4 regions of the Clostridium sp. Marseille-QA1073 genome follow, and region 2 is predicted to be linked to each of the others. Evidence: riboswitches for the same ligand, from Rfam matches in the RefSeq annotation. Region 2 holds a riboswitch; each other region holds the start of a gene.
The links. A riboswitch is a leader RNA that binds a small molecule or an ion and turns the genes downstream of it on or off. The one in region 2 is predicted to bind cobalamin.
Positions count from the first base shown of each region.

Region 1: another riboswitch for cobalamin. It lies ahead of hemA (glutamyl-tRNA reductase); the one in region 2 lies ahead of ACY1IQ_RS17965 (CGGC domain-containing protein).
Region 3: another riboswitch for cobalamin. It lies ahead of ACY1IQ_RS02775 (ABC transporter substrate-binding protein); the one in region 2 lies ahead of ACY1IQ_RS17965 (CGGC domain-containing protein).
Region 4: another riboswitch for cobalamin. It lies ahead of ACY1IQ_RS02080 (ABC transporter substrate-binding protein); the one in region 2 lies ahead of ACY1IQ_RS17965 (CGGC domain-containing protein).

Region 1 is NZ_JBSVQM010000018.1:111-8,206, reverse strand. It holds gene nhaC (Na+/H+ antiporter NhaC) at 83-1,504, opposite strand; gene ACY1IQ_RS14970 (CbiQ family ECF transporter T component) at 1,988-2,725, opposite strand; gene ACY1IQ_RS14965 (energy-coupling factor ABC transporter substrate-binding protein) at 2,710-2,985, opposite strand; gene ACY1IQ_RS14960 (energy-coupling factor ABC transporter permease) at 2,986-3,702, opposite strand; gene hemL (glutamate-1-semialdehyde 2,1-aminomutase) at 3,892-5,181, opposite strand; gene hemA (glutamyl-tRNA reductase) at 5,197-6,417, opposite strand; cobalamin riboswitch at 6,565-6,737, opposite strand; partial or broken gene ACY1IQ_RS14945 (metallophosphoesterase) at 7,411-8,096, shown strand, end outside.
Region 2 is NZ_JBSVQM010000026.1:11,679-19,774, forward strand. It holds gene ACY1IQ_RS17945 (Na+/H+ antiporter NhaC family protein) at 280-1,788, shown strand; gene ACY1IQ_RS17950 (ABC transporter ATP-binding protein) at 2,040-2,804, opposite strand; gene ACY1IQ_RS17955 (FecCD family ABC transporter permease) at 2,804-3,892, opposite strand; gene ACY1IQ_RS17960 (ABC transporter substrate-binding protein) at 3,894-4,907, opposite strand; gene ACY1IQ_RS17965 (CGGC domain-containing protein) at 4,944-5,264, opposite strand; cobalamin riboswitch at 5,386-5,574, opposite strand; gene ACY1IQ_RS17970 (hypothetical protein) at 6,092-6,904, opposite strand; gene ACY1IQ_RS17975 (RNA polymerase sigma factor) at 6,891-7,427, opposite strand.
Region 3 is NZ_JBSVQM010000002.1:199,112-207,207, forward strand. It holds gene ACY1IQ_RS02750 (DMT family transporter) at 1-277, opposite strand, end outside; gene ACY1IQ_RS02755 (opine metallophore biosynthesis dehydrogenase) at 264-1,583, opposite strand; gene ACY1IQ_RS02760 (nicotianamine synthase family protein) at 1,580-2,359, opposite strand; gene ACY1IQ_RS02765 (ABC transporter ATP-binding protein) at 2,428-3,186, opposite strand; gene ACY1IQ_RS02770 (FecCD family ABC transporter permease) at 3,186-4,247, opposite strand; gene ACY1IQ_RS02775 (ABC transporter substrate-binding protein) at 4,251-5,387, opposite strand; cobalamin riboswitch at 5,676-5,864, opposite strand; gene ribH (6,7-dimethyl-8-ribityllumazine synthase) at 6,040-6,501, opposite strand; gene ACY1IQ_RS02785 (bifunctional 3,4-dihydroxy-2-butanone-4-phosphate synthase/GTP cyclohydrolase II) at 6,568-7,767, opposite strand; gene ribE (riboflavin synthase) at 7,780-8,096, opposite strand, start outside.
Region 4 is NZ_JBSVQM010000002.1:43,344-51,439, forward strand. It holds gene ACY1IQ_RS02070 (ABC transporter permease) at 1-622, opposite strand, end outside; gene ACY1IQ_RS02075 (ABC transporter permease) at 622-1,569, opposite strand; gene ACY1IQ_RS02080 (ABC transporter substrate-binding protein) at 1,569-3,134, opposite strand; cobalamin riboswitch at 3,239-3,419, opposite strand; gene ACY1IQ_RS02085 (ArsR/SmtB family transcription factor) at 3,681-4,226, opposite strand; gene ACY1IQ_RS02090 (hypothetical protein) at 4,290-4,427, opposite strand; gene ACY1IQ_RS02095 (GyrI-like domain-containing protein) at 4,863-5,486, opposite strand; gene ACY1IQ_RS02100 (DUF6144 family protein) at 5,498-6,031, opposite strand; gene ACY1IQ_RS02105 (MarR family winged helix-turn-helix transcriptional regulator) at 6,481-6,912, shown strand; gene ACY1IQ_RS02110 (hypothetical protein) at 7,158-7,832, shown strand; gene ACY1IQ_RS02115 (GNAT family N-acetyltransferase) at 8,013-8,096, opposite strand, start outside.

The DNA.
Region 1 (8,096 bases), on a different contig from region 2:
TATATAAATATTTAAAGGAGATTGGGTATAAGATTTTTTAGAATAGATTTTATTATAATGTATTTTAATTTTCAAATTGTATTTATATATTTAAAGAAGATCTTTTTTCAGGGTTTGCATTTTCAGGCTTAATTTTTTCAATAGTTATACCTGTGTATCCATAGATAATAGCAACGATTGGATTTATTAAGTTAAGAAAAGCATAAGACATATAAGCAAATGGGTGTACACCTAAAGTACTGCTCATAAATGCTCCACAGGTATTCCAAGGAACAAAGCAAGAGGTCATAGTACCAGCATCTTCAAGAGTTCTTGAAAGATTTTTGGCAGCAAGGCCTCGTTTTGCATATTCATCCTTATACATTCTACCTGGAATAACTATTGCTAAATATTGATCTCCAGCAATAATGTTAGTAAATATACAAGATACTATAGTTACTAGTATTAAAGAACCGGTGTTTACTGCTAATTTTAATAAACTTTCAGCAAGTAATCCGAGGCAACCTGACTTTTCCATAATTCCACCAAAAATCATAGCACACATAATTAAGGATACAGTGGGCATCATACTTTGAAGCCCGCCTCGATTTAAAAGTTCATCAACCATTTCAACACCACTATTTCCAATATATCCTGAATTCATAACATTTATAGCATCGCCAAAAGAAGAACTTTGGAATAGCATTGCAAACAATCCACCTAATATTGCACCAGCAATTAATCCAGGAATAGCAGGGATTTTTTTAACAACTAAAACTATAACAACTATTGGAGGAATTAAAAGCCATGGAGTTATATTGAAATTTGTTTGAAGACCACTTAATATAGTGTTAATTTGAGTTATATCTAATTCTTTACCAGAATATCTTAGTCCTAATATTCCATAGATTACTAAAGCTATAATCATACTTGGCGCCGTAGTATAAATCATGTGTTTTATATGCTCAAATAGTTCAGAACCAGCCATAGCAGGTGCCAAATTTGTAGTATCAGAAAGAGGTGACATTTTATCTCCAAAGTATGCGCCAGATATAATAGCACCAGCAATCATAGGAGTTGGAATACCAAGACCTTGACCAATTCCTAGTAGTGCAATACCAACAGTTCCAGCAGTAGTCCAAGAACTACCTGTAGCTAGAGAAACTATTGAGCACATAATACAGGAGGCAACTAAAAATATACTAGGAGAAATGATCTTAAGTCCGTAATATATCATAGTAGGAACTGTTCCACTAAGAATCCAAGAACCAATAATAATTCCAATTATCATCAAAATAATTATTGCCTGCATGGACATTTGAATAGAATTTATAAATGCTTCTTCTAAGTCTTTCCATTTAAATCCTAATCTAAGTGCAATGAAAGACGCAATTATTGAACCGATAATTAAAGGTATATGAGCACTTGATTCATATAATATTATTCCAACAGAGAGGCATACTGCTAAAAAAATAATTGGTAATAATGCTTCAAAAAGTTTAGGTTTTCTTATTTCATTACTCATGTTAATCCTCCTCTTTCAATATGTTGTTAATATTTTACCTTATAAATAGCAAGTTTTCAATTAAATTTAAGAATAATTAAAAAATTAACTATTAATAATTTATTACAATCATTTAATGCAAAAAAATAAGTAATATACATAAAAATTCATATTATACGGTATAATTATTTAATAAGTAGCTTTATAGTGCAAAAAATTCAAATTGATATTATATTTATAGATGATTTTTTGAATTCTTATATTAAAATTTAATATTTTTATTATAAAAAGTATTGAATAATAAAATAAAAAAAATTGCAATTATAAAAAACCAATATTACTAGAAAAAATGTTAAACAAATAACAAAATATCATAAAATATTATTAAAAAAACCTTTGAAATATTCAAAGGTTTTTACACAAAAAAAAATGTTAATAATTGTTTTGTTAAATTTTAGTTTTATTTATTAAATTTCAGCAATATATTATAAAGCTATTCTTAATTTAGGGAATAAAAAGTATACTTAACCTTAGTTGTAATAATTTTAAGATTAGAATAAATATTATTAAAATAATATTATAAATAAAAATATATCCATAATTTTTAACAGTTATAGTAAAATCAAAACTACTATAATAGTGATTTCCTCTATAGCATCTAGAGTTTAAGCCTTCTTTTATTTCATCCCATCTTTTCATGGTATTAAAGAATAATAAACCTAGCATTTTCCCTGTATTTATAACTTTTAATTTAAAGGTTGTAAAACCACTTCTAGATTTTATAGCATTGTATAGTAATCTTGCTTCATCATCGATCAATAATATGTATCTTTCCATATTTTTAGCTATATCACAAACTTCTCTAAGACTCTTACTTTTGGAGAATAGATATAAAATATGGTCTAATGGTGTAGTTAAAGAGAGATATGCAATGCAAAGTCCACCAGAAAAACTTTTTAATAATATTAATAAAATATAACTTAAATCGTAAGTAAATATAAAAGTAATTGATGATAATAAAGCAAATATAAAGGCACCAAAAGAAAATTTTGAAACCATATTTATTGGATTATTGACCTTTATATGAAGAAGAATAAAGATTATTATGTTTAATATAATTGGTATTATTGTATTGGAAAACCCTAAGATAATAATGGGAAAAATACATAGGCATAACTTTTCTAAAGGATGCCTATGTATTTGACTACTTATTTTAGAATAAGCTATTATCGTTTTGAGCACGAAGTCTTTTTACCTATATAGAAGCCTACAAATCCTGCACCTATTGCTGCTTGAAGAGAGAACAGTAAACTTTCTATTTCAGAAGAAGGTGGTTCCCAAATACTACTAAACCAAGGTTCATAATCTTTATTTATTTCTGAAATTACTTCTTCCATTTGATCATCTCCGCCTACAAACTCACTAGTAGAACCATAGTAGGCAAGGGGAGCGATTACAAGAAAAATACAAATCAATACAAGTACAATATTTTTTCTTTTCATTTATACCATCTCCTCCAAAGCTAGTAGTTCATTCTTAGAATGTTTCTCAATAAATTCAAATATTAATACAGTAATAATACCTTCAATTATAGCTAATGGTAATTGAGTTATTGCAAATATTGAAATGAATTTTGTGAAAGCATTTATAAAATTTCCTCCAGAGTGAGCAAGTCCCATCTGTACTGAAGTAATAACATAAGTAGATAAGTCACCTAAAACTGCTGCTAAAAAAATAGCTATTTTTTTATTTTTATTTTTTAATAATTTATATGTTAAGAATGCAACTATTGGCCCAATAATACCCATAGAAAATACATTTGCACCTAATGTTGTTAAACCACCATGAGCTAATAATAGAGCTTGAAACAGTAGTACTAGAGATGCTATTACTGTCATTGCAAAAGGTCCAAATAAAATTGCTCCAAGGGCAGTACCAGTAGCATGTGAACTACTTCCAGATACAGAAGGTAGTTTTAATGCAGATAAAACAAAGCAAAAGGCAGCGGTAAGTGCTAGAAGCATCTTTAAATCTTTATTATTATATGTTCTTTTATTAATTGCTCTAACTCCTAAGAAGAAGAATGGTGCGGATAAAGCAAAGTAAACTATACACCAAAATGGACTTAGGAATCCTTCTGCAATATGCATTGCAAAAGCGCTATAAGGCATAACTATTGAAAGTATTAAACCTAACAATAAAATATTTCTTTTTTTCATATTAAACCCTCCATCTTTTATAATAGCAATGCTTTAAAGATATTAGTTAAAATTTAATCTTAGTAAAAGATAAATATAATTACTTTAGTATATAATTATAAAATTAATAAGTTTTAAAGCATTGCTACAAATTGTAATAAAATAGATTAAAGGCCTTTAAAAATCTATATAAATCAATAGTTGATCAGACTATTGATTGGAATCAAAGTTTTTGAAAACATCTAAGAATTTGTCTATGTTTTCTTCAGTATGAGCTACTGATAAGAATAATGCCTCAAACTGAGATGGGGCAATATAGATACCATTTTTGAGCATATGCATATAAAATTTTGAAAATAATTTTGTATCGCAAGTTTTAGCATCTTCATAGTTCTTTACTTCTTTTAAATTTGTAAAGAATATAGTCATCATAGCTCCACATCTATTTATAGTTATAGGAATATTTTTTTCACTAGCTATTTTAATCATTCCATCCTGAAGTTTTTTACCTAACTTTTCAAGATGTTCATAGTATTCTGGATGAGAATGTAGTTTTTGAACAGTTGCAAGTCCTGCAGCCATAACTATAGGATTTCCAGACATAGTTCCTGCTTGATAAACAGGTCCCATAGGTGAAAGTTTTTCCATTATTTCTCTTTTGCCACCATAGGCGCCACAAGGAAGCCCACCACCCATTATTTTAGCGTAGGTAACTATATCAGGAGTTACATCATAAAGACTTTGAGCTCCTTTATAAGCAACCCTAAAGCCACACATTACTTCATCAAATATTAATAAAGCACCATATTTTCTACATAGTGACTCCAATTCTTTCATAAATTCTTTAGTAGCTTTTATTACACCCATATTACCAGCGATAGGTTCTATAATAACACCAGCTATATCATCACCGTATTTTTCAAAGATAATTTTTATGCTGTCAATATCGTTGTAAGAAGCTATTAATGTATTTTTTATACTTTCTTGAGGTACACCAGCGCTACCAGGAATACCTTCTGTCATTACTCCTGAACCAGCACTTACTAAAAATCCATCAAAATGTCCATGATAACATCCAGCAAATTTTATAATTTTATTTTTATTAGTGTATCCTCTTGCTAGTTTTACTGCACTCATAGTAGCTTCTGTACCAGAGTTAACCATTCTTATTAAATCTATATTATCTAAAGTTTCACATAGATGTTTTGCAAGTTGTAATTCTAAGTTTGTTGGTGCGCCAAAGGCTATAGATTCTTCACAAGTTTCTTTTATTGCATCAATAACATCAGTGTCATTATGGCCTAGTATCATAGGACCCCAAGCACCAATGAAATCAATATACTTGTTTCCATCTTCATCGAATATGTATACACCATCACCTTTTTTTATCACAGGAGGTGTTATACCCATATCTTTTAAAGCTCTAACAGGACTATTAACTCCACCTGGTATGTATTTTTTTGATTCTTCAAAAATTTTAAAACTTCTTTCTGAATTCATTTTCTTCCTCCTTATTTAATTTATATCACAAAAGATTTTTTGTATTAATTTTAATGTTTCATCTCCATTACCTTTTAAAGTTTCCTCTTTTAAAACTTCAATAGCTCTATTTACATAAGCATTACTAGTACTTTTAATTAAAGTTTCAACTAATTTATCATTATCTTTTGTGTATTTTTTTTGAGTATAGGTTTTAAACCTGTTTTTATAAATGGAATTACCTTTATTTATCATATTAATGATATGAGGAGATAAGCTCCTAAGAGTTCTCCATTCATTATATTCTTCTATATACTTTTCAATTATATATTGGTGATTATCCATTATAACTTTTCTTAATTTTTTATTTTCCTCATCAATTATATGAACTTTATCTATATCATATACTGTGACATTTTTAAGTAGTTCTACATTTTTTTCAACATCCTTAGGAACTGCCAAATCAAATATTAATAATTCTTTATCACTTGGAATTTCATCTTTGGTTATAATAGCCTTAGGTGATGAAGTACAGCTTATTATGGTATCAACTAAATCATAATACTGATTTCTACATTCCATAGAAATTATTTTTACTTTATCATTATAGGTTAATAATTCATCTTTTTTAATCTTTTCTACATTTCTTCCTACAATGTATATATTATCGAAATTATTATCATTTCCTATTAATGTTTTATAGCAAAGTTTTCCCATTACCCCAAAGCCTATAATCATATAATTTCTTTTATTTCTCTTTATAGCTTCTTTCACAGCAATTGAAGATGCAGAAACAGGAATTTTATATAGAGTTGTAGCAGTTTTAAATTCCTTACCGCAAGCTATAGCATTAGTAAAAAGCCTTTCTAAAATGCCCTTTAAACTATTTGCTTTAACAGCAGCAAAATAAGCATCTTTAACTTGACCTAATATTTGATCTTCACCTAGAATTTTAGAATGAAAGCCACAACATAACTCCATTAAGTGTTTTATAGCAGCTTCACTTGTTGAGTGGAATATATATTTTTTATTATCTATATCCCAATTTAATATTGTAAAAATATTATTTATAATGTTTTCATCTACATTTTCAGAGGTAAAATAAACTTCTGTTCTATTACAGGTAGAAAGTATAACTACTTCATCGCAAATTCCTCTTAATTTTAATAAGCTTTCTTCTAATACATTGCTAGCAATGCTAAAGCAACTTCTTGTTTCTATATCAACTTCTCTATTTAGCCCTATTAGTTGAATCATCCATTAATCATCTCCTAGCTTATGTACCTTTACCTAGTATATTTACACAAATATTACGCAAATAAAAAAACTCACAATAAGTGAGCTTACATACTAAATCCTAATAGGTTACTTAAGTATCAACGCCACTTTCCTTCCCACCGAAGGCACAGCAAGTTGTTTATGGCAGGTCTCCTGACTTACGCATCAATCTCCTCTCACCTTCCCAAGCATAAGCTCAGTGGTCGAGATTCGTCTTCGTTACAGTAGCGGGGGCTGTAGTGGATTTTCACCACTTTCCCTATTATACTAATAATAGTACCATAAACTTAACATATTTCGTTGAGTCTAGTATATCATAAATACATTAGATTTTAAAGAATTTATTTTTAAAAAAGTCTAATTATTTAATTTTATCTTTAAATTATTGGTGTATATAAAGCTATAGATAACTTTTCTAATAAAGTTTTTAATTTGCGATTAAGCCAATTTCTTTAAAGATTTAGTAAAACTATTATTTTCTCAATTAGCATATTTTATAGATGTACTACTCCTAATTTTAATCTATCTCTGAGAATAATTAACACTTATTGGTATTGGAATTAAAACTACTAAATTCAAAATTCACAGTTCACAATTCACAATTTCGGATATTTCTCAGTGGTAACTGAGAAATTTAGAATTGATTAACTGTAGCGACGAACAGTGTTCGCCATATATTATTGAATAAATATTAAACTATAAGACGTATTAAAAAGAACTGACGAACACCGTTCACATCTACAATAAAACACTAGCAATTGTATTGCTAGTTAAAAAATCCATTAAAGAAATTATTTTAATCAAAAATAATTTCCACCTTAATTGTGCATTTTGCATTGTGAATTGTGAATTAAAATGTCATAGAGATATACATTAAATTTTAAGGTAGTTTATCTATAGAGTAATTTTAGAGGGATTTTTCATATATAGTTGAATAAATTTTAATAAAAGAATTTTAAGGAGAAAATAATTATGAAAACTTTAAAAAAGATAGTGGTAGTTACTTTACTTATGTTAATTTTCTTATACTTGGAAAATAATTCGATTGTTAAAAGTTATATAGAAATTGAACATAGTAAAATGGAAAATAATAATAAAATTAAAATAATACATTTATCTGATTTGCATTGTAAGAGCTTTGGTGAAAATCAAAAATATATTATAAATAAAATTAAAAAAGAGAAGCCGGATATTATAGCATTTACAGGTGATTTAATAGATAGTAGAAGATATGATGAAATACCTAGCTTAGAATTAATGAAAGAATTAGTTAAGATTTCACCAGTTTATTATGTAACTGGAAACCACGAATGGAGATACGGTAATGTAGATTATTTACAAAATAAATTAGAAGCTTTAGGAGTAAAGGTTTTAAGAAATAATAAGGAGCTAATAAAGATAAATAATCAAAGTATAGAAATTATAGGAATAGAAGATCCGTTAAGTAGTTATGGACAAGATAATGAAGCCAATATTGTAGAAAATTATCTTATGCATTTAATAAAAGAAGATAAGAATTTTAAACTGCTTTTAAGTCATAGACCAGAAAAATTTAATATATACAGTAGTTTAAATATAGATTTAACTTTAACTGGTCATGCTCATGGAGGACAAATTAGACTCCCGATAGTAGGCGGATTATTTGCTCCAATGCAAGG
Region 2 (8,096 bases):
TTTTAAATTTTATATTCTAAAAATTTTTTAATTAAAATTATACTCATATTATTATGAAATTATATTTATAATAATACTTTATACCATTTAATTGAAAGAAATGTTTTTTTTCATATTATGTATACAAATTATTAACAAATTATTAGAATTCTTATAAAATATTGAATTATTTTATTTATACTAATATAATGTATTTATACAAAAATTTTAATTGTGAAAAATATGTAAAATATTTTCATTTAAGTTGACGATTTTTGTTGACAAAAGGAGGAATTTGAATTGACTTTTTTAAGCGGGATTATGAAACTTTCGCCAATTGCAGTTTTAGTAGGTTTGATGATGGGCGGAATGGATGTCTTAATAGCGGCTCCACTTGCAACTTGCTGGGCTGCAATTATGGCATATGTAACAGAAAAAATCAAATTTAATGAGATTGTAGACTGCTCAGTTGAAAACGTTAAATCTATGCAATTAGTATTCTTTATACTAATGTTTGCGTATGCGATGGCAGCAGCGTTTATGGCGACTGGAGTTGGCGCAGCTATAGTTAATGTAGCTTTAAAACTTGGACTAACAGCAAGAACTGTTGCTGTTACAGGATTTGCGGTTACTGGAATATTGTCAATAGCAACAGGAACATCTTGGGGAACTTTTGCAGCATGTGCACCAATTTTTCTATGGCTTTCTCACATAGTTGGAGGAGATATTCTAGTAACAGTAGCTGCTATAGCAGGAGGAGCTTGTTTTGGAGATAATATAGGATTAATATCTGACACAACAGTTGTTAGCTCTGAGATTCAAAAAGTAGAAATAATTGATAGAATAAAAAGACAAGTTGGCTGGGCTGGTTTGTGTTTCGTTATCGGAGCTATAGGTTTCTACATATTAAGTGTAGTTCTAAATCTTCCAAATGATTCAACTGTTAATGCAGCTTCTGCAATAGATGCAATTCCAAAAGAGGTTTGGGCTACTTTAGGACAAGAAAGACCAGCAGCAGTAGATTTGTTAAATCAAGTTAAAAATGGAGTACCTTTATATATGGTAATACCATTAATCCTTGTTATAATAGCAGCTGCTAAAGGAATATCTACATTAGCATGTTTATCTATAGGTATAATATCTTCATTTATTCTTGGATCATTTGCAGGAACTACTGCATTACCAGAGTTCTTAGAGTTAGTAAAAGGTGGTTTTTCTGAAGCTGGACAAAGTGTAATCGTTATGATGATGTGGGTTGGTGCATTTGGAGGTATAATGGCAAAAATGAAAGCATTCGAGCCAATATCAAAGCTTGTTATACGTATCTCTAAAAATGTTAGACAACTTATGTTCTGGAATGGATGTTTATCAATACTTGGTAATGCATTGCTTGCAGATGAAATGGCCCAAATTGTAACTATAGGACCTATAATTAAAGAATTAGTAGATGATAATGTTGAAGGTAGTGAAGAAGCTATATATGAGTTAAAAATAAGAAACTCTATATTCTCTAGTTCATTAGGAGTTTTTGGATCTCAATTAATTCCATGGCATGTATATTTAAGCTTTTACGTAGCTATTTCAAATGCTGTATACCCATTGTATACATTTACACCATTTTCATTCATTAAATATAATATAATGGCAGTGGTTACAGTAGTATCATTATTATTACTTACTTTAACTGGACTTGATAGAATTATTCCTAAATTTGGATTACCTAGAGAGCCAGAAGTTAGACTTAAGAAGAAAACTAATATTAAATATGACGATAAATCTTGTGATGAGCCAATGAGAGCATCATCATAAAACAAAAGCCCATCTATATTTAAATAGATGGGTTTTTATTTAATTCACAACTTAAAGTAATTCACAATGCACAGTTCACAATTCACAATTATGGATATTTCTCAATGGAAACTGAGAAATTTTGAATTGATTCTTTGTAGCGGCGAACAGTGTTCGCCACATAACTAGAAATTACATTACTAGTCAAAAATCAATTTTAAGAAATTATTTTGCCTAAAAATAATTTCATCCTTAATTGTGAATCATTTTTATTAAGGCGCTCTATAAATAATATTTAAAATATCAGTTTCTTTATCCACCATAACCTTAGCATCGACCTCATACAAAGATTTTATTAGTTCCACAGTTAGAACTTCCTTTGGAGTTCCATAGCTAACAATTTTTCCTGATTTCATAGCATAAATTTTATCACAATATAAAGCCGCAATATTTAAATCATGGATAGCAGATATAACTGTGATACCAAGTTCTTTTACAGTAGCCATGAATTGAAGCTGATATTTTATATCTAAATGATTTGTAGGTTCGTCTAAAATAAGACATTCTGTTTTTTGTGCTAAAGCCCTTGCAAGGATTATTCTTTGCTTTTCTCCTCCCGATAAACTTGAAAAGCTTCGATTAGCATAACTTGACATACCTACCTTAGCTAAAGACTCTTCCATAATTTTGTAGTCTTCAGCATTATCTTTTTCTATAAACTTTTTATGTGGTGATCGTCCCATTAAAACCATATCTGAAACAGAAAAATCAAAATTATAATTATTATGTTGAGACACCACAGCCATTTTTTTTGCACTTTCCTTCATAGAAAAATCTTTGATATTTTTATTATCTAAAAATATAGCGCCTGCAGAAGGTTTTAAAGTTCGATATATACATTTTAAAAGTGTACTTTTGCCACTACCATTAGGTCCTATAATGCCTACAAATTCTTTTTTGTCTGCATGAATGTTTAATCCCTTTAAGATATGATTTTCTCCTAAATAAGCTTCTAAATTTAAAATTTTTACTTCCATTAAGCATTACCTCCAAATCCATATGACTTACTTACCATAAGATATATAAATACTGGAGCACCTATCATGGAAATTAATATTCCTATTGGGAGTTCATTTCCAGGTATTATAATTCTAGATAAAACATCTGCCCAAACCATAAATATAGCTCCTATCAATGCTGATAATATAATAATTCTTTTGTGATCTGTTCCAAATAGCATTCTTGTAAGATGTGGGATAATAAGTCCTACAAATCCAATCATTCCTGATGAGTATACTATAAAACCAATTATTATAGATATGATGATTAGATAAAGTTGGCGATACTTATGTAAATCTGTACCTAAAGTTATAGAAACTTCATCACCAAGTAACATCAAATTAAGTGTTCTATATTGGGTAACAAAAAATAATGTAGCCAATATTACAAGTGGAAAAATTATTATTATATTTTCCCATTTTGCACCGGCAAGACTTCCCATTAACCAATAGGCTATAGTTTGAGCAGCATCTTTATTATTAGAAAAATATACAATAAAACTTGAAAATGCTGAGCACACAGTACTTAATGCCATACCAGCTAAAAGAAGTTTTGTTGAATTAGCTCTTCCATTTACATTTGCAAGGGTTAATACCAGTATTGATATTGCAAAAGCACCTATAAAAGCGCATATACCTACATAATTACTGCCAAAAAAGATACCTACCCCAAGCATAATAGCTAATGTAGCTCCTAGAGATGCACCAGAAGAAATTCCTAATATATAGGGATCTGCTAAAGGATTTTTTACAATTGCTTGCATAATTACTCCGGATATTGAAAGACCTATACCTACAGCAACTGCTAAAATAATTCTTGGAAGCCTTATAAACCAAACAATATCATATACAGGGCCACTTGATAAAAGCTCCGGATTTCCAATGCTAAATAGTTTGTACATTATAATCTCATATACATCTTTTACGGAAATATCTACAGAACCCATAGTTACAGTTATTAGAATAGAAAAAATTAATATAATTACAAGTATAATGGAAACACCTATATAAGCAGGTGTTCCATTAAGTAATCCGTTTTGTGTATTATTTTTATAATTTTTTTTCATTTTATTTATTTCCATATAACTCAGGATATAATCCTTTTGAAATTGTTTTTATACCATCTAGTGTTCTGATACCACTAGAATAAACTTCACTTAACATTATAGGATTAACACGTTTTGATTTTATAGCAGAAACGCTTGAAAGTGCAGGATTGTCAATAATAGATTTTAATGCAGAATCTCTATCAATTTCTTCTCCATAATAAACAGTAAAAATTACATCGGGGTTAAGTTTTACTAAATCTTCATTTCCTATTTTACCATTAGATTTTGCAACTAAATCTGCTCCGACTTGTTTTGCTATGTCTCCACCTATACTATCTTCACCATAAATTCTATATACGCCATCTTTTTGTACTTCTAAAATTACTGCTTTAACAGATTCTTTTCCCCTAACAAAATCTTTAGCCTTGTCTATTTCGCTTTTCATTGTATTAACTATTTCATTAGCTTTATCTTCTACATCAAAAATTTTACCCATGTTTAAAATATCATCATATTCATTTTGTAAAGTATTTGGACTAATAACACCACTGTTTTGAGACATATATGTATTTACATTTCTTTCATGCCAGAATCCTACATCACCAAGTTTTTTCTCACCAAATAGAGAATACCAGCTCAATATGAAATCAGGTTGTAATCCAATAACTTCTTCTTTAGTAGGTACTTTATCATAATATTTTATTTTGCTAAAAGCATCTTTATATTCATCTTTAACATCATGATCTAATCCAGCAGTAGCAATAATTTTATCTTGTAATCCTAATGCAAGTAATGTCTCTATTGAATTTTGATATACTGCAACAACCTTTTCAGGTGATTTTTCAAATGTAACTTTTACAGGTTCTTTAGCATAATTATAAGTTGTAATTGTAACAGGATAATGTGATGAGTGTTTGTTACTATCTTCTACCTTATTTTCTGTCTTAGGTGTAGTTTCTGTATTTTTATTGCTACATCCAGTTGCTCCCAATACCATGAGCCCCACTAAAATTGTACTTATTATTTTTTTCATTTAATTTTTCTCTCCCTTGTACATTTATTAATATTTTTAATGAGTACCTTCTACTACTTCTATATGATGCTTTTCAAATATTGTCTTTATTTCTTTAGTTCTTTGACTTTCACATTTAACAACACAAACACCAAAATGAAGTTTTTCTACTCCTGCTTGTTTCAATTTTTCAGCAATATTCATTAAATTTTTATCAGAATTATTCGAACAGGCATCGCAGGTAAAGAAGGATATAAGTTCTAAATTTTCGTTTTTATATGTACTAAAGTGTTTTTCTCTATTATTTAAAGCTTTAAAACATCCCATGGTTGTACATATTCCATTAATCTTTTCACATACCCCAATAGCTATTTTCATCTTTCCCTCCTATAAAATAAACTGTTTCCTCATAAATAATAGCCCTTTAACAACAGTTAAAGGGCTATTTATTCAAAAAATATTTTTTAAACATTTATACCACCCCATCGCTCGTAGAGTTATCAGTACATTAAAATAGGCAGGTCTTCTGGCTTAAGCATCAACATTCCTACAGCCTTCCCAGTTTCCCAGTGGCATAATTGCAGGAACTCATCTATTACAGTGGCGAGACCGCGTGGGATTTTAACCCATCTTCCCTTTTAATCAATAGATATTAAATATCTATTAAACCTACTTCACAATTATTCGATTTTACACACTCATTTTAGCATTAATAATTACATTAAGCAAATATTTTTCGACATTTTATCATAAAAAATTGTTAAATAATATTAAATAATTAAAAGTGAGTAATTTATATTATTTAATTTAATTATGATTTTAATATAATAATGATTTATGTTAATTTATAGAGTTAATAGATTAACTGAGAAAATAGAAGTTATGTTTACAAAGTGAGGTAAATACACTGATGAGATATGAATGTGATAGCTAATAATAAATGTTTTACAATTAGAGATGTAGCATATTAGATTTAAGAATATATTAAAGAAAATTACAGGCGATGAATATCATCACCTGTGGCTAACTACAAGTTAATACAATTTTAATATCCTATTAATAATTGATTCATTAGCATCTCTTGATAATTGAATAGGAAGGGATTCCTGATTTTCATATTTTATAGATACGATTAGTATAATAGTATTTGCAAATTTTTCTCGATTGACTATTACTTTTTCACTAGTTTTAAAATTTACTTCTATTTATTTTAATAATTCTTGTAGATATTTTTCAGCTTTTTCATGATTAGCTTTTGTTACATCGAGAGGTAAGTTGAATAGAGCATTAGCACCATTATAATCAGCATTAGGAGTGATTTCACCAGTTTCTTCATTATAGTTAAAAGCATTTACATCATAGAAACTGCTAGTGCTTATACAAAGATAAAGTCCTCTGTCGGCAAACATTTCAACATCGTCACATTCAATTAATCTATACATAACTCCATCAATTACAAATTCGCTATATCCGCCATTCATAGAGGCTATGTTAACTAACCATGGCTTTTGGCCTTTTATTAGAGAAGAGATAAAAAATGGAACTTTACCATACTCTTCATCTCGGGTGTCAGGCATTTTACTACCATCTTGCTTTGCTATTGACACTACGGCGTAGGTTCTATCTGGACGTATATCCTCTGTATAATTTTCAAAGTCGCTTAAACCTTTACCTGATACGATTCCAAGCAAATTAAAATTATATCCACCTGAAACAATTGATTCATTTATTTTAATTGCATTTTTGCTTTCAAATGCATGAGCAAGTTTTTGATCTCCAAGATGCTCAGCAACTTGTTTTGAAGTGAGAAGATGTAAGGCAGCAAATGCTGTTATAGACATTGCAAGGGTAAGTACAGTAGCGATTAGTGCAACGGATATCCTTTTTTTATAAACTGGTTTCATAATATTACTCTCCTTTAATTGATTTATAATTTTTTGGTTTAAATCTTCACTGGGTTCAACTGTTGGAGAAAGAGCTTGCTTCAACAGTTGATCTAATTTCTCAGAGTTCTTCATATTTACTAACCTCCATTAAATTGTTTTTTAAGACTCTTCGAGCCTTATGAAGCCTGCTTTTTACGGTGCCAAGCGGAATCTTCAGTGCTGATGCTATTTCTTCGTTTGACATTTCAGCAGTATAGTACATATACAAAGGGATTTTTAATTTACTATCCAGCTTATCTGCTGCAGTCCGTATCATAATGCATAGTTCATTGGATATAACTATATTTTCAGGGGTTAGTGTATCCTTGAATACGTAACCATTGTTTATATCTTCACTAAGTTTCTCTATTGGAGCTATTTTTTGTCGCCGGGCATATTTACGGCGATTGTTTTTCCATAGCCCTATTGCAATGGAAATGAGAAATCCTTTAGGATTATTATCTTTATCAATTTTATGGCACAACTCCATCGCTTTCAGAAATGTTTCTTGATATAGGTCATCTGTATCAGGCTGGTTTTTCGTAAGATTGTAACAAAAGCTATAGATGGCTTTACCATGCAACTCAATAAGATTATTTAAATCTGCAATGTTCACGTAAATCCTCCTTTCAGTATAATTAAACTCTCCTTTCTAAATATGCTTTCATATATATATTGTCGCGACATAATAAAAGGTTCATTTTTATGTTTGGAATTAGAAATTTTGTATATTATTCCTTGGTAAAGTATTCTATAAAATTTTCATTGGAGTTGAGCAAAGGATATGTGTTTATCAAAGGTTATATATGATGTCAAATATAAGCATAACATTGTATGGGGGTTAATCAAGTTCTTTATATTATGTTAAATATAGAAAATAGCTAAATAAGAAGAATTTAAAAAATGAAGTAAAAAATTAAATGCTTTTAGAAGAAAATATGAGGAATTACAATTGTAAAAATGACTATAAAGATATAACTATAGATATACCACTCTTAAATTTAATCTATATCTGAAAATAATTAACACTTATTATTATTGTTACTAAAACTACTAAATTCAAAATTCACAGTTCATAATTGTGGATATTTCTCAGTGGTAACTGAGAAATTTAGAATTGATTAATCGTAGCGGCGAACAGTGTTCGCCATATATTATTGAATAAATATTAAACTATGAGACGTATTAAAAAGAACTGGCGAACACTGTTCACATCTACAATAAAACGCTAGCAATTGTATTACTAGCTAAAAAATCCATTAAAGAAAATATTTTGATTAAAAAT
Region 3 (8,096 bases), on a different contig from region 2:
CGTCTCCTAACTTCATTGTGGAAATAGCAAAGAAATAAGTTACCATATAAAGTCCTCCAAGCATACCTCTAAGTAACAATAATGGTTTTTGCTCTTTAGAAAACTTTACATTAGAAATTTTCATTAAAATTAATATTAATATTGTTCCAATTATACCTCTAAAAAATGCTATTTCATTAGATGGTATTCTAGAACTTACAGACTTCACCAAAACATTCATTATACTAAATGTAAAAGAAGACAGTATTGCTAATATAACACCTTTATTTATTTTCATTAAATCGCTCCTTAACTATAATCTTTGCATTATTTAAGATATTGTCTTTAAATATATGATTATTCATATTTTCTTTGCCTTTATCATTAATAAATCTATTCAAATGCATATCAAACACATCTATTAGGCCTTTTGTATTTTTCATCTCTATACCTAACATAGCTCCAATATTATATAAAAGTTTAATCTTTCTATAATCTTCGAAAGGCATTCTAGGTATATTCCATTTACCTAAGTTATCTTTGTAAACTTTAGGATAGGGAACCTTTGAAAACTCAAAATATCTCCCCTCCTTATCAGGGATAGAAAAGGGATCTATTAATATTGAAGAATATCTAACGTAGAGTAAATACTCCTGTTTAATTTTACTGTATTGAGTAAAGTTATTTATATCCTCTCTAGATATAGATTCTTCCAACACAGGATAATTATCATCATTTAAAAACTTAAGAAGATTCATAGGTTTAATTTTTAGATGACTATATACATTAGATATTTCTTTCCATAGAAAACACATGGTGGCAATAGTTTTCATTGTTATTGGACCCTCTGGATATAGCTTGTACACATATTTATTTGTTTTATCATAATCAAATATTTGATTTAAACTAATATCATTAATCAAGAAAGCTGGATGTACAAATACAGTTATGTTCTTACTTTCTACTTCCAATGGTTCATCTAATATTTCACAAATAACCCCGATTTCTTTTAAAAAGTTTTTAAGAACTATTGTTTTAGAACTCTTTTTAAAAGTTGAACCTATATATATCTTTTTCTTTAAAGCTTTTGTTGTTATTTCTAATAAAGATTCTTTAGAAGTATATTTTGTAGCTCCAAAATAATTTGATAAACTAATTATTTCAATATCTCTTTCATATAACTTTAAATAATTAGAAACCAAGATGCTTGACCCAAATTCTGGTGACACTAAAATGATAGTTTTGATTTTTTTTAGTTTGTTAAAATCTATTTTTTTTAACACTTCTATATAACAGTCACAAGGAACACATAATATAATAGTTTCCCAAACATCTTCTATGTCAGAATAATCTATATATAAGCTTTGTAGTTTATAACTTCCTTCCATCATAGCTAATTCTTTTTTAGCTACATTTCCTTTTAATACGAAATCATTGTTTTTTAATTGTTCTACAAAAAATATAGACTTATTACTATTTCTAATAACTATTCCAATTTCATCTGAAAATCCCTTAGATAAATTAATTATCATGTTAATTGCCACTGGCCCAGAACCTATTATTAGTGTGTTTTTTAAGCTGTTATGCATATTTTTATTTATCATAAAGTTTTCTCCAAAACTACACTTTCATAAATATACTTATTATCTTTTATTATTGTTTTTTGGCAATTCTTTATTTCTTTTATATCTAAAGGATAATTAAATATACTTTTTAATTTATTTCCATATCTCAAAATAACCTTTGTATCACCATTAATATTTTCCAATAAATATTTCACCATATCTAATTTAGGTTCAACTAAAGAAGCTATTATAATATGACTAAAACTATTTAAATCAAAATTGCTTATATCTTCTGATGAAAATGATATATTTTTAATGCCATACTTATCAGATAACTTCTCTGATAGCTCAAGTGCTTCATTATCAACATCTAAGCAAACTACTTCAGAGTTAACTTCATCATTTATAGTGAATGCTGTTATAGGCATAGCCCCAGAACCTATAAATAAAATTTTTGATTTATTATTTATATCAAATTCTAATATCTCATTTTCTACTGCAAGCCTTAATTCATCAGAATATTTAAATGAATCTAAGTTATTATTTAATATACTGCGTGCTTGACATTTTTCAACCCACCCTAAAGCCTTCGAATTAGACTCTCTCACTTCTTTTACCAAAGTATCATACTCTTCTTTTGATACATATTTGTTCCATTTTAAATCATTAGAGCTATCTAATATAAAGTCGCATACGTAGTCAAGCTTATCTTTCAAAACTACAAAACATTCACTATGCTCCTTACATAAGTTCATAATTTCATTAATATCCACATTTATTAATTTTAAATCTAATAAAAATTTATGTTTTTCCATATACATTAACCTCTCAACCTTTTATAATTTTAATATTTAAACATTAATAAAATAATGTTATATTAATACTAACTACAATTAATTGGTGTAACACTAAGATAACCTTTCTTTGTACAACAAACCTCTACTTCTACTTTATATACCTCTTTTAATAGTAATGGATCTAATACTTCTTCTGGCTTTCCTTCTTTTGCTACGTATCCTTCACTAAGTAGTATGAATTTATCACTGTATCTCGTAGATAATGCTAAATCATGAATTACTATAATAGTAATAGCATTGTTTTCTGTGGTGTATTCTCTTGCTAAATCTAAAACCTGTAATTGATGCCTTATATCTAACGCACTGGTTGGTTCATCCAGTAGTAATATCTTTGGTTTTGAAACCAAAGCTTGTGCCATAATAACAAGTTGTTTTTCTCCACCACTTAAACTAGAAAACTTATTATAGCTTAGATGACTCAAATTTATTTTCTTTAATATTTTATTTGTTTCTTCTAACTTATCTTTAGAAATTTTCCATCTTAAATCCTTCATATGTCCAAGCAGTACCATTTCAAATACAGTTAAGTTAGAGTTACTATTACTCATTTGTGGAACATAGGCCATTTTCTCTATAGGAATTTTTTCCTTTGGATTTCTGTCCATATGTATGTTTCCTTCATAATTGATCATTTTTGACATAGCTTTTATAAATGTAGTCTTTCCTGTACCATTTGGACCGATAATAGAGGTTATTTCTCCCTCATGAAAGGTAGCGGTAATATCTTTTAACACTTCTTTATTCTTAAACTTAACTGAAACTTTTTCTGCTGTAATAAAACTCATTATTCTGCTCCTTTCGATAGTAATAAAAATAATAAGAATGGTACTCCAACAATAGATGTAACAATTCCTATTGGTATTAATGCACCTGGTTTTATTATTTTAGATATTATAGACGCAACAACCATAATAAGAGCTCCAAACATGGCAGAAACAGGAGATAAATATCTTTGTTCTTCTCCAACTGATAACCTAGCAAAGTGGGGAGAAATCAATCCTATAAATCCAATAGGCCCTATAAAAGAAACTGCTCCAGTTGTTAGCAAGGTTGCAATTGTAAATACTTTTAGTTTTAGCTTGTCTACATCTATCCCAAGACTTCTTGCTCTTTCTTCACCAGCAGATAATGCTGTTATTTTCCACACTACTGTTGTGGTCAATAAAAGGCATATAATAAAAATTGACATTGTAACAAAAACACCAACCCAAGTAGATTTTAGTAAGCTTCCAAACATCCAAAATACAATTTGTTGAGATACTTCTGGTGCAGACATATATTGAACTAAGGATTGCAGTGCCTGAAATAAAAAGTGAATAACAATCCCTGTTAATATCATTATTATAGATTTCATCCCTTTATTTTTTCCTATAAAATAAATACACATGCTAGATATAAATGAAAATAAAAATGCCATCAGCGGTATAGAAAGCCAACCTATATTTCCAATAGTAAACCCTGTTAAGATAGCAAGTGAAGCTCCAAACCCTGCTGCTGAAGAAATACCAAGAGTATATGGACTTGCTAAAGGATTATTAAGTATTGTCTGCATATGAGACCCTGCAAGACCTAATGAAGCTCCAACAAATACACATGTAAGAGTCATTGGTAGTCTTATGGACCACATCACAGCTGAATGTACACTTTTATTCTTTGGTCCTTGTAACAATGTACTTATTACATCAGATAAAGACATGCCAGATGGACCCACAGCTAAATCTATGATGCAAAATACAGCTAATAATGAAATTACAATAACAAATAAAAGAAGTCTTTTTTGATTGATATTTTTGTATATGTGCTCTCCATTATTTAAATCTTCCAATGCTTCTTTTTTATTTGTCATTATCTATTCCTCCTTTATCATGAAAGTACCCTCTGGTTTTACAGGTAAATACTTTGTATAGAACTCATTTAGGTTTGCTAGTGGATCTACATCTGCAAACTTCTCTGGATAAATAGCTTTTGCAATATATTGAAGATATACGTAATCATAAAGTGTTCTAAGTCCACTGTGATCAACACCATATATTTCTTTATTTTTTACTGCATTTAAATTCTCCCAACCTGGTCTTTTCAAATACATATTCATTGTTTCCAAAGCTCTTTCACTTTTAACATCAAAACCCATTTCAAATCTTTGTTTGCCTTGATCTTTAGAATTGGTTTGTCCAGAAAAAATTATAAGCTGTGGATTGCTAGAAATAACATACTCAGGATTTAATGGTCCATAGTCTGTAACTTTTCCCTGTGCTATGTTGTTACATTTTGCAGTTTTAAGTATATTTCCCCATAGAGAATCTCCATAAGAATTTCCATAGGTTTCTGGCCCTTGGCTTGCAAGTTCAAAATAAACAGATTTAAATTCACTTTCTGGTATTTCTTTTAATTTATTTTCAACATCTTCTGTCTGCTTTTTATAGTTTTCTATAAGTTCTTTTGCTCTTTCTTCTGTTCCAAGAAGCTTACCAAGTATTTCTGTACTCTTTATATGCTTTTCTAAAGTAAATGAATTGTAATCAACCACTGCTATAGGAATTCCAAGATTTTTAATTGTGTTAATACCATCTCCTAATTTTTTTGCTTGATAAGGTGCAAGAATTACTAAATCTGGTTTAGCATCAATTAGCTTTTCCATACTGAAACTATCTAAATAAATTGAACCTGTATCTATACAGCCTTCTAAGTTTGGAATTACTTCTGCATATTTAGTCCACATTGCATTCATTAGATCCTTTGTTTCTCCTTTTGACATGGCAACGATTCTATCTAACTTAAAATCTCCAGATACAGCAAGATAATTTTCTATATAAAACCCTAAAAATATTTTTTCTGCTGGTTTTTCTAAAACAATTTTATCTCCGTTAATATCTTCTACCTCAATAACCTTACTTTCTGCAGAATCACCTTCCCCATCTCCTTGTGAGCATCCCACTAAACTTATAACCATTACTAAAATTAATATAATATTAAATATTTTTTTCATAAGTATTCCTCCTAAAATAGTTCGCTAATTTCAAATTTTTCGATAATTGCAATGTGATTAAAACTATTTCTCAAATTTTTATCATTCTTATATAATTTTAAAGCTAATGTCATTAATTGATAACGCATATTATTTGCATTATATGAACCTTTTTCTCTAAGAAAATCTTTTACCTCCTATAAAATAAATTATTTTTTCATAAATAATAGCCCTTTAACAACAGTTAAAGGGCTATTTATCGAAAAAATATTTTTCAAACATTTATACCCCCCCATCGCTCGTAGAGTTATTAGTATACTAAAATAGGCAGGTCTTCTGGCTTAAGCATCAACATTCCTACAGCCTTCCCAGTTTCCCAGTGGCATAATTGCAGGAACTCATCTATTACAGTGGCGGGACCGCGTGGGATTCAAACCCACTTCCCTTTTAATTAATAGATATTACAATATCTATTAAACCTATTTTCAATATATTCAATTTTCCAAAATCATTTTAGCATATTATGGTTACATTTAGCAAATACTTTTTAATATTCTACTATAAAAACCATACAATTTAAATTCTCAACAATCTAAATTGTATGGTTTTTTCTCTATTTAGCTGCACTTTTCATAGAAATCTAATCAAATGAATAAATTAACTACTACTTAAACTAAATATTTTTAATCAAATTAACCATTTCAATGGCTGTGCAAGCAGCATCATATCCTTTATTTCCAGCTTTTGTACCTGCTCTTTCAATAGCTTGTTCAATATTATCTGTTGTAAGCACTCCAAAAATCGTAGGAACTCCTGTTGATAAGCCTATAGAAGCAACTCCTTTTGATACCTCTGCACATACATAATCATAATGGGTAGTAGAGCCTTTAATAACTGCTCCAAGACAAATAACTGCATCATATTTTCCAGATGACGCCATTTTTTGTGCCACTAATGGAATTTCAAAAGCTCCTGGAACCCATGCAAGAGTAATGTCATCATCATTAACTCCATGACGTATTAATGCATCCTGAGTTCCCGATATTAACTTTGATACAATAAATTCATTAAATCTTGCTGCTACAACTCCTACTTTTATATTGCTTGCTACTACATTTCCTTCCAATTTTCTCATTTCTTTTCCTCCAATTATTCTTTATAATTTTCTTCCTTTAATCATGGATACTTTCACAATATCACACTAATAAGTTGTCATATGTTCCATCTTTATCTGTTTAGTCATAAGGTAAAATCTATCATCTTTGTTAGGATTAATTTGAATAGGAACACGTTTTTTTATAGTAATACCGTAATCAGCTAATCCTTTTATCTTTTTAGGATTATTTGTTAAAAGCAAAAGTTCTGTTGCTCCTAAATCATATAATATTTGAGCACTAATTCCATAATCCCTTAAATCTTCTGGAAAACCAAGCTTGATATTAGCTTCAACCGTATCATATCCTTGTTCTTGAAGTTCATAAGCCTTTAACTTATTGATAAGTCCTATTCCTCTCCCCTCTTGACGCATATACAGAATAATCCCTCTTCTTTCTTTTGCAATAGCTTTTATAGCAGCATCAAGTTGTTCACCGCAGTCACAGCGGCGTGAGCCTAATATGTCACCAGTTAAACATTCAGAATGTAGACGACATAAAACAGGTTCTCCATCAGCCACATCTCCCATTACTAAAGCTATATGCTCCTCTCCGTTTAATGTGTTTTCATAACCATAAATAGTAAATTCCCCGTACTTCGTAGGCAGCTTTGCTTTTGCACTCTTCTTTATAAAACTTTCTTCCTTTAATCGATAAGATACTAAATCTGCAATAGTTATCACCGTTAATTTATGTACTTTTGCAAATTCCAAAAGCTCTGTAGTACGCATCATCATCCCATCTTCTCTCATAATTTCACAGCATAATCCACATTCTTTAAGTCCTGCAAGTTTTACCAAATCAACAGTTGCCTCCGTATGCCCCCTTCTTTCAATTACGCCGCCTTCTTTTGACTCTAAAGGAAACATATGACCAGGACGTCTAAAATCTTCTGCCTTAGCATCATCTTCTACCGCCTTTATAGCAGTAATTGATCTTTCATAAGCAGAAATTCCTGTAGTGGTATCTACATGGTCGATAGAAACAGTAAAAGCTGTAGAATGATTATCCGTATTATTGTTTACCATCTGCTCTAATCCAAGCTTCTTAGTCAATTTGGCACTCATAGGCATACATATTAACCCTTTTCCATAACACGCCATAAAATTTACATTTTCCTGTGTTGCAAATTCTGCTGCACATACTAAATCTCCTTCATTCTCTCTGTCAGGGTCATCGATAATTAGAACGATTTTTCCACTTCTGATATCTTCTATTGCTTCTTCTATTGTGTTTATTTTTTTCATAATATTATCCTCCTAAAAACCATGTTCGATTAAAAACTGTTCTGTAATCTTGCTATTATTTCTTGATGCCTTTGATTTTAAAAGCTTTTCAATATATTTTCCTACCATATCACATTCCAAATTTACCTTATCACCAATTTTCTTATAAGATAAAATAGTTTCTTTTTGCGTATGAGGGATAATTGATACTTTAAATCCCTCTTCATCTACACAAGCAATGGTTAGACTGATTCCATCTATTGCAATAGATCCTTTTTCGACAATATAGCAAAGCTGTTTTTTATCTGTAATAATGGTGTACCAAACAGCATTGTCATCGTTTCTTATGT
Region 4 (8,096 bases), on a different contig from region 2:
CAACTTTTCCAATTCTTACAGTAAAGAGTACTATAAAAGATGCAAAAATATTGGGTAATATATGATGAATTATTATATAAAAATGACTAGCGCCTAAAGCCCTAGCACCTTCTATATAATTCTCTTCTTTTATTTTTAAAACTTCTCCTCTTACTACTCTAGAGAATCCTGCCCAAGAAGTTACTACTATAGCAATCATTAAGCTTTTAATACCTGGTCCTAAAACTCCTGCAATAGCTATCATAAAACTAAGTCCTGGGAGTCCTTGAAATATACTAACTAGCACCTGTATTATGCTGTCTAAAATGCCTCCAAAATATCCTGCTATAACTCCTATAGTTGTTCCTAAAAACATTGTACATATAGTTGCAAGTATTGCTAAAAATATTGAAATCCTTGCACCATATAATATTCTACTAAAAACATCTCTCCCTAATGCATCTGTTCCTAAAAGTTGTTCTTTAGATATGCTTTGAAGTCTTTTTGTCATATCTACAGCATTTGGATCATAAGGCGCTAATACTGGTGCAAATATACCTATTAAAATCATAGCAATAAGTGTTATAAATGCTATCTTATAAATAAGAGGTATATTTTTAATTTTGTTAAACTTCTTCACCATTATTTACCTCCAAGCCTTATTTTAGGATTTAGTGCTAAATAGCATAAATCTACTATAAGGTTAAATATAACAAAAATTACTCCTGTAAAAACAACATATCCCTGAACAACAGGATAATCTCTGCTCATTATACCTTGAATAACATAACTCCCCATACCTGGAAGTCCAAAAATAACCTCTACAACTGTTGCTCCTCCAAGTATTGCTCCAAAATAATTTCCTAAAACAGTAATTATAGGCATAATTGAATTCATAAACCCATACTTTAATAAAATCACTTTTTCTGGAAGCCCTTTGCCTTCAGCAGTGACTATATAATTTTGTCCAAGAGATTCTATTAATGTAGCCCTATTTAACCTCATGATTGTTCCTATCGTTCCTGCTGCTAAAACAAAGGCAGGCATTATTAAGTGCTTAAGTGTACCATATCCACTGGTAGGTAATATTTTTAATCTTTCACAAAATATGTTCATCATAACTATAGCAAGCCAAAATCCTGGTATAGATGTTAAAAGTAATGATATAGTTCTTCCTATATTGTCAATTAAAGAATCCTTCTTTAATGCCATAATTATCGCTGTCGGTATTGAAAAAATTATTACAAATATCATTGCCATTAATGATACTGAGAAGCTTATCGGTAACCTTCTCAGTATTTCTTCTGACACAGGAGTCTTCTTTATATAAGAAACTCCTAAATCTCCTTTAATAGCTTTTTTAGTCCAATTAACATATTGAACTAATATATCATCATTTAATCCTAATTCTTCTCTTACCTCTTGTATTTCTTCTTCTGTAGGAGTGCTTATTCCGTCTATACTTAAAACTTCAACTGCTGGATCTCCCGGTGCAATAACTCCAAGGATAAATGCTAATAAAGTTATTCCTATTAAAACTGGTATAGTGGACAATACTCTTTTAAATATATACTTGAAGATATTTTCCACTATTTACTCCACTCCGTTTTGTTTAATGTAGCTCCATAATTTGTTGCCTCAAAACCTTTTATTTTTTTATTAAAGGCTATTAAATTAACATCTTGGAACAGTGGTATACTTGCTGGCTCTTTAGCTGATATATCTTGAAGTTCATTGTATATTTCTTTTCTTTTAGCCATGTCATTAGTTTCTTTTAGCTTATCAATTAGCTCATCTGCTCTTTGGTTTTTATATCCTAGACTATAAGATTTATTAGTTGATCCTGTGCTATGCATATATCCCTCAAATATAGTAAAAGGTTCTGCATTTGGCAGCCCTTGAGGATGTATAGCTAAATCATATTCTCCTTTTTTCATAGCCTCTTTAAATGCAGCTCCGTCTAAAATTGTTATTGTTGCATTTAATCCTATATCCTTTATCGCTGATTGAATATATTCTGCTTCAGCTTTATAAGGATAACGATCTACTCCATAAGAAGGTACTATAAATTTTACTTCTTTTGTTTCTCCTTTTAATACTTCTTTTGCAGTTTCCTTAGCTCCTTCTTTATCATGAACTGGTTTTATTTCCTTTGCAAAAGGAGATGTGTGGTTTAATATATTAATAGTTGAAGTTCCATATCCTCCAAAGAATTCATCAACTATAAGATCTCTATCCACTACTAAACCTAAAGACTCTTTCATTTTTGCATTACTGAATGGTCCTTTAATACCATTAGTGGATATAAAGTGAGTTATACTTGATTTTCCAGCAGATACATCAAATTTTTCATCTTTTAACAATTCTTTAGATAATTCTGGAGTTATTGCTCCTAAGTCCATTACTCCCATAATTTCTTCAGATTTTAAAGCTGAAAATCTTGTTTCTGCATCTGGAATAACTTTCACTCTTACTTTCTTAGCCTTTGCTTTATCACCATAATATTCTTCATTTCTTTCTAATAATGTATATTGATCTTTTTCATGCTCTACAATTTTGAATGGTCCTGTACCCTTTGCTATATCTGTAAAATCTCCCGTATTTATATCAAAACACTGTGGACTATATATAGCACTACCAAATCTAGCCATATTATATATTAATGTTGATATAGGTTTATTAAATATTAATTTTACTTCATGATCAGATACTTTAACCACTTCTTTTAAATTAGGATATGTCTTTTCTAAGTCAAAAGAATAAAATGGTGATCCTTTCGTTTTCATATTGATATATCGATCAAAGTTTTTAATTACGGCATCAGCATCTAATTGAACTCCATCATGAAATTTTACTCCCTCTTTTATCTTAAAAGTCCATTCTTTAAAATCTTCAGAGTTTGTCCATTTTTCTGCTAATTCTGCACAAGGATTTCCTTTATCATCTAATCCAATTAAAGGCTCCCAAACAAATAATATAGAAGTAGCATAATATGCATCCTTTGCTCCTGGTGATAAATCTCTTGCAGCTGCTAGTACAATTTCATTATCCTCATTTATGCCAGTGTCTTTAGTTGCACATCCGGCTAAAGTTCCTAGAAGCATTGTTAATGCTAAGAATACTAGTAATATCTTATTTTTAAATAATTTTTTCATAACTCCATTCCTTTTCTTTTAAATTTTTATAATAAAAAAAGCCATAGTCAATGCCATAGCTTACCCATCTTTGCTATAAAATTAGATTTAGTTGCTCCCCCCTCAATCTATTTCTCTTTAAGTTTAGGTATCCTGACTTACGATTCACCCTTAACCTAGCCTTCCCAGAATTAATCCAGTGGCATGTTAGGCATCGTCATCGCTTACAGTGATGGGTTCGTGTTGGAATTTCACCAAACTTCCCTAAATTCTTAAATTTATTAATTTTTCAACAAAATTATACATTGTATTTAAAAACATGTCAAATATTTTATTTTCTTATAAATGCTTTCAGAAATATATTAATCACTTTATTTTTTTATTTAATTTATTGCTAATATTATCAATAAAAATTGTAAATTAAATGAAATTAGTAATAATATTTAGTTCATATCACATCTAATAATTCCCATATTTTTTAACTGTTTTATTATTAATATATGAACCCCATAACTATTTTTCTTAGATATCTAAGAAAAATAGTTATGGGGTTCAATAAATTACTTCTTATTCTTCAATTATTGTAAAAAAGCTGTGATATTTAAGCTTTTTAGAATCTTTTTGTTTATGATTTTTAAAAAAACTTTTCATTAATTCTATTATTTCATCTGCCTCTCCTTCTGTAAGATAGATATTCTTCTTTATAATAGTTCCATTTGATTCGTGTATACTTTTATCCATGGAACTTAAAAATATATCTTTACTTTCATCATAAAACTCTGAAATCATCATTTGACTTACTGCCAAAAGCATCATTTTAGAAGGTTCCTCTACTTCTTTTGAACATTTTATTTCAAACTTTCTAGCTAAAGGTTCATAATATTTAGTTATAACTCCCTTTATCTTTTTAGTGTAAATTATTACTATTCCCACTTTTTCAAGCTTATTTACATGATAATATATTTTTGATGGAACTTCTTTCATTTTATCAGCTATCTGTTTTACTGTAGCTGGCTCATTCATATCTATAAGTGTATTTAAAATTCTGTATCTAAAAGGATCAGAAATAGCTTTTACTTCTTCCAAAGTAGTTAATACTTTTCTATCTTCCATCGCTTTATCCCCTCCCCTTTTGTTATATAGTAATTTTCATTATTTAAATGAAATTTTTAGCCTTTAAGCTTTTTTAAAGCTTCTTCTATAATTTAAAGATAAAACAACTACAGAAATCATTACACCTATAATTAAAAACATAAAATAAACAGATAAATATTCTATTATAATCCCCCTTAGAACATTACCTAAAAGTATCATGCATCAACTTATAACTCTCATAAAAAAACTAACTATACCTAATATTTCTTTATATGATTTATTCATTATATAAGCATTAATTGCTAAAGTTACCATGGCATTTAAAATCAAAATCTAAATAATACAAGCATAGGTAGTTCTATAGAAACTAAATTCATTCATATTATTATATTCATCAAAAACAATAATGTACAAAATTTATATTTAATAAAAAAAATTCAATTTTAATCACATTATTTATTTTTAAACTTTAATTTACAGTATACAGCACATACTGTAAAATGAGATTCACTAAAATAAAACTTAAGTGAATCGCTTTATAAACACCTTATAAAATTTAATAACATCAAGTAAAAAAGGTGTTAAACTTAGAGTAATAAATCTAAATTTCACACCTTTTAATATTAAGATATTAAAACTTTTATATTCTAACGCCTATTCCTTCAACATTATAGGTTGTCTAATTATAGTTTTTATATTATTAGGTAAACATCGTTTAGGATCATTTAAATATATTTCATGATGTAATCCTCTTAATTCATATCCACATTCTTTGATATAATTATGAAGCTTCTCTACAGTAGGATCTTCATTTGTATAAGGTCCCACATGCATAATTTTTGCAACAAGTCCTTCATCATGGTCTTTATACTCTACCTTAGAGATAGACGATAATTTCTTCTTTCTTTCTACTTCATATAAAGCTTTTTCTATATAATCTTCTGGAACAATATCAGGCTGCATAATCATACTACACCATTTCCATATGTCTTTATTATCTATTAAAAAATCATTTATATTATCAGTCCACCATACACTCTCCAGTGGCATTACTCCATAGTCTATCTTTAAATCACTATTCTTAATCATAAATTTTATAGTATAGGCTAAACTGAATAATGTTTCAACTGCATCCTTGTATTCCTTTGATGTATTTGGATTTCCATGGCCATTTATCATTAAATATTTAAGCTTTGGCATCTTTAAAATTGATACTTTTTTAGCAGGCTGACTATAGAATTCTTTAAATACTTTTTTATAATCAAACTTATTTATCATGATTATTCTCCTTAAAACTCAATTTTAAAAACATAGTTATCTGCTCCCTCTAAAATAGTGTGAAGCTTTGTAACTTTTACTGTTTTATTAAATACTGAGCTAAATAATTTTTCAAACCATCCTGCAGAGCAATTACAATATGAAACTGGCATATCTTCTATGTTTTTAGCCATTCCACAATAACATTTGTTATAAATTCCAATTATGTTTCCACTATCCATGTGAAGTTCTCCACCACCTATATGTTTCTCATTCATTAAATCTAAAAATTTTTCAACATTTTCAGCTCTTTCAAATAATTTTTTTGCTTCCTTAATTGTTCTATTTGAAATGCACAAATGTCCACAGGGCTTCATTACTTTTTCTACTATATTTTCTCCATTATTATTTTCAAGCTCATTTAATATACTTTTAATATATTTTGCTTGCTTAGTAGGTGATGATTTTAAAGGTAATTCACCATATGCCTCCACTATTTTTTTATAGATATTTACCCCAGCATTTAATCTAATGCTGTCAAGAATACGTTCACACTTACTAGACATAATTTTCTCCCCCTTATCTGTTGAAATATTTATATATGTTCCTTAATTATAAATAATCTTATATGACGTCATCATGTCATATTTAAAAAATTATTAATTAAGATATATTCAAAAGATAAATAAAATCCACCTTTGTGAACTTTAAATTCCTATTGCTCTTCAAAAATGAATTGCTTAATTTTTTATTTCAATTTATATATATCTTATATATTTTATAACAAGTTATTAATACAAAATAACCTGTCAATCCACCTAACAAATTAGTGTTTCTTTTATCTTTCTTTAATTATAAATAAAGATAAATATTTTTAAAATTAGTATTGACCACAGTAAATTTATAGTATATTATAGTTTGCATACGAACTATTTTTTTAATCTTTCTACTTATTGATTGACTAAATATGGTCATAGGTATAGAATTGTCTTTATATATAGTTTGAGGTGATTTTATGAGTTTAAGCTTTGATAGTTTTAAAATAGCCATGCTAATAAAAGAAATATATTCTAAATCTATGCATATTGTTGAAAAAAATCTAAAGGATAGTAATCTAACTCATCAACAGATTATTGTAATTAAACTTATAGCCCATAATAAAGAAATGACTATTTCTGAGATATGTGATGAAATGTCCTTGGCTAAAGGTACTGTATCTGGTATTGTGACTAGATTAGAAGAATATGGTTATTTAGAAAAGGTAAAATATCCTGATGATAAAAGAAATACTTATGTAAGATTTTCTTCAAAAGGGTTAGAATTTGCTAAGAATTTTAGAGCCATCATACAAGAAAGTTTTGATAATATATTTAAAGATTGCAGCAAAGAAGAGTTAGAGGAATTAGTAAAGAACTTAAGAAATATTTTATCAAAAATTAAAGAGTAATTTAATTGATTTAAAATAGTTTGCTAGCACTCTTTATTTGATTCCTATATCTTTAAAAAGAAATAAAGCTACAGTTTTTAAACTATTAAATTTATTTATAATTATGATGTGCGAATAAGAAGCTTTTCTATAAAATTAACCTTTTCTTTGGTGTATTTTATTGATTCTTTATTTTGTAGAAATGATTTAGTAAAATTAATGTTGAATAGTTCGCATGAAAACCATATATTAAAGGAGGATTATTTATGCAAGCTATAATGGAACCATTTTTTCATGTTGTATATCTTACAACAGTAATTACTCTTGGAAGTATCATGATAAAAAATAGTAAAGATAATAAATATTTTAAGCTATTTGGTTACATGTCATTAATACTCGGAATAGGGGATTCTTTTCATCTTATACCAAGAATATATGCACTATTAACTGCAGGTCTTGAGGCTAATGCTGCTAGTTTAGGATTCGGCAAATTTGTAACTTCTATTACAATGACCATTTTTTATGTAATTCTATATAAAATTTGGAAACTAAGATTTAATATTAAAGAAGTAAAGGCCTTAGATATTTCAATTTATTTACTTGCTTTAATTAGAATAGCGTTATGCTTATTTCCTCAAAATGATTGGTTAAATTATTATTCTCCTGTAAGTTGGGGTATTTATAGAAATATACCTTTTACAATTATTGGAATAATAATGATTTATATTATTTATAAGGAAGCCACTAAAGCTAATGATAAAGATTATAAATATATGGCTTTAGCTGTGTTATTATCTTTTGCTTTATATACTCCAGTAGTTCTTTGGGCAACTACTAATAGATTAATTGGAATGTTAATGATACCTAAAACATTAGCTTATGTTTGGATAGTGCTTATAGGATATAAACAATTTAAAAAATATTTATCTAAAAATAAATAATATATACTTTAATTAGTGATTTAAAATAAATTAATTAATTAAAAATAGAATAGATATTTAAGAGAATGTACGTTAATTAACATTGAACTATATAAAACTGTAAATAAGTTTATATAAACTTATTTACAGTTCTTTTTCTTCTGGTAATATTTAAAATAATAACTATAAACTAAAGGTAAGTTACTCCTTATAATCTTCTTTTAGAATGCTATATATCTCCAAATCTACTATACCCTTGCCAGACCATAAAGTAGCCTGTCTTAG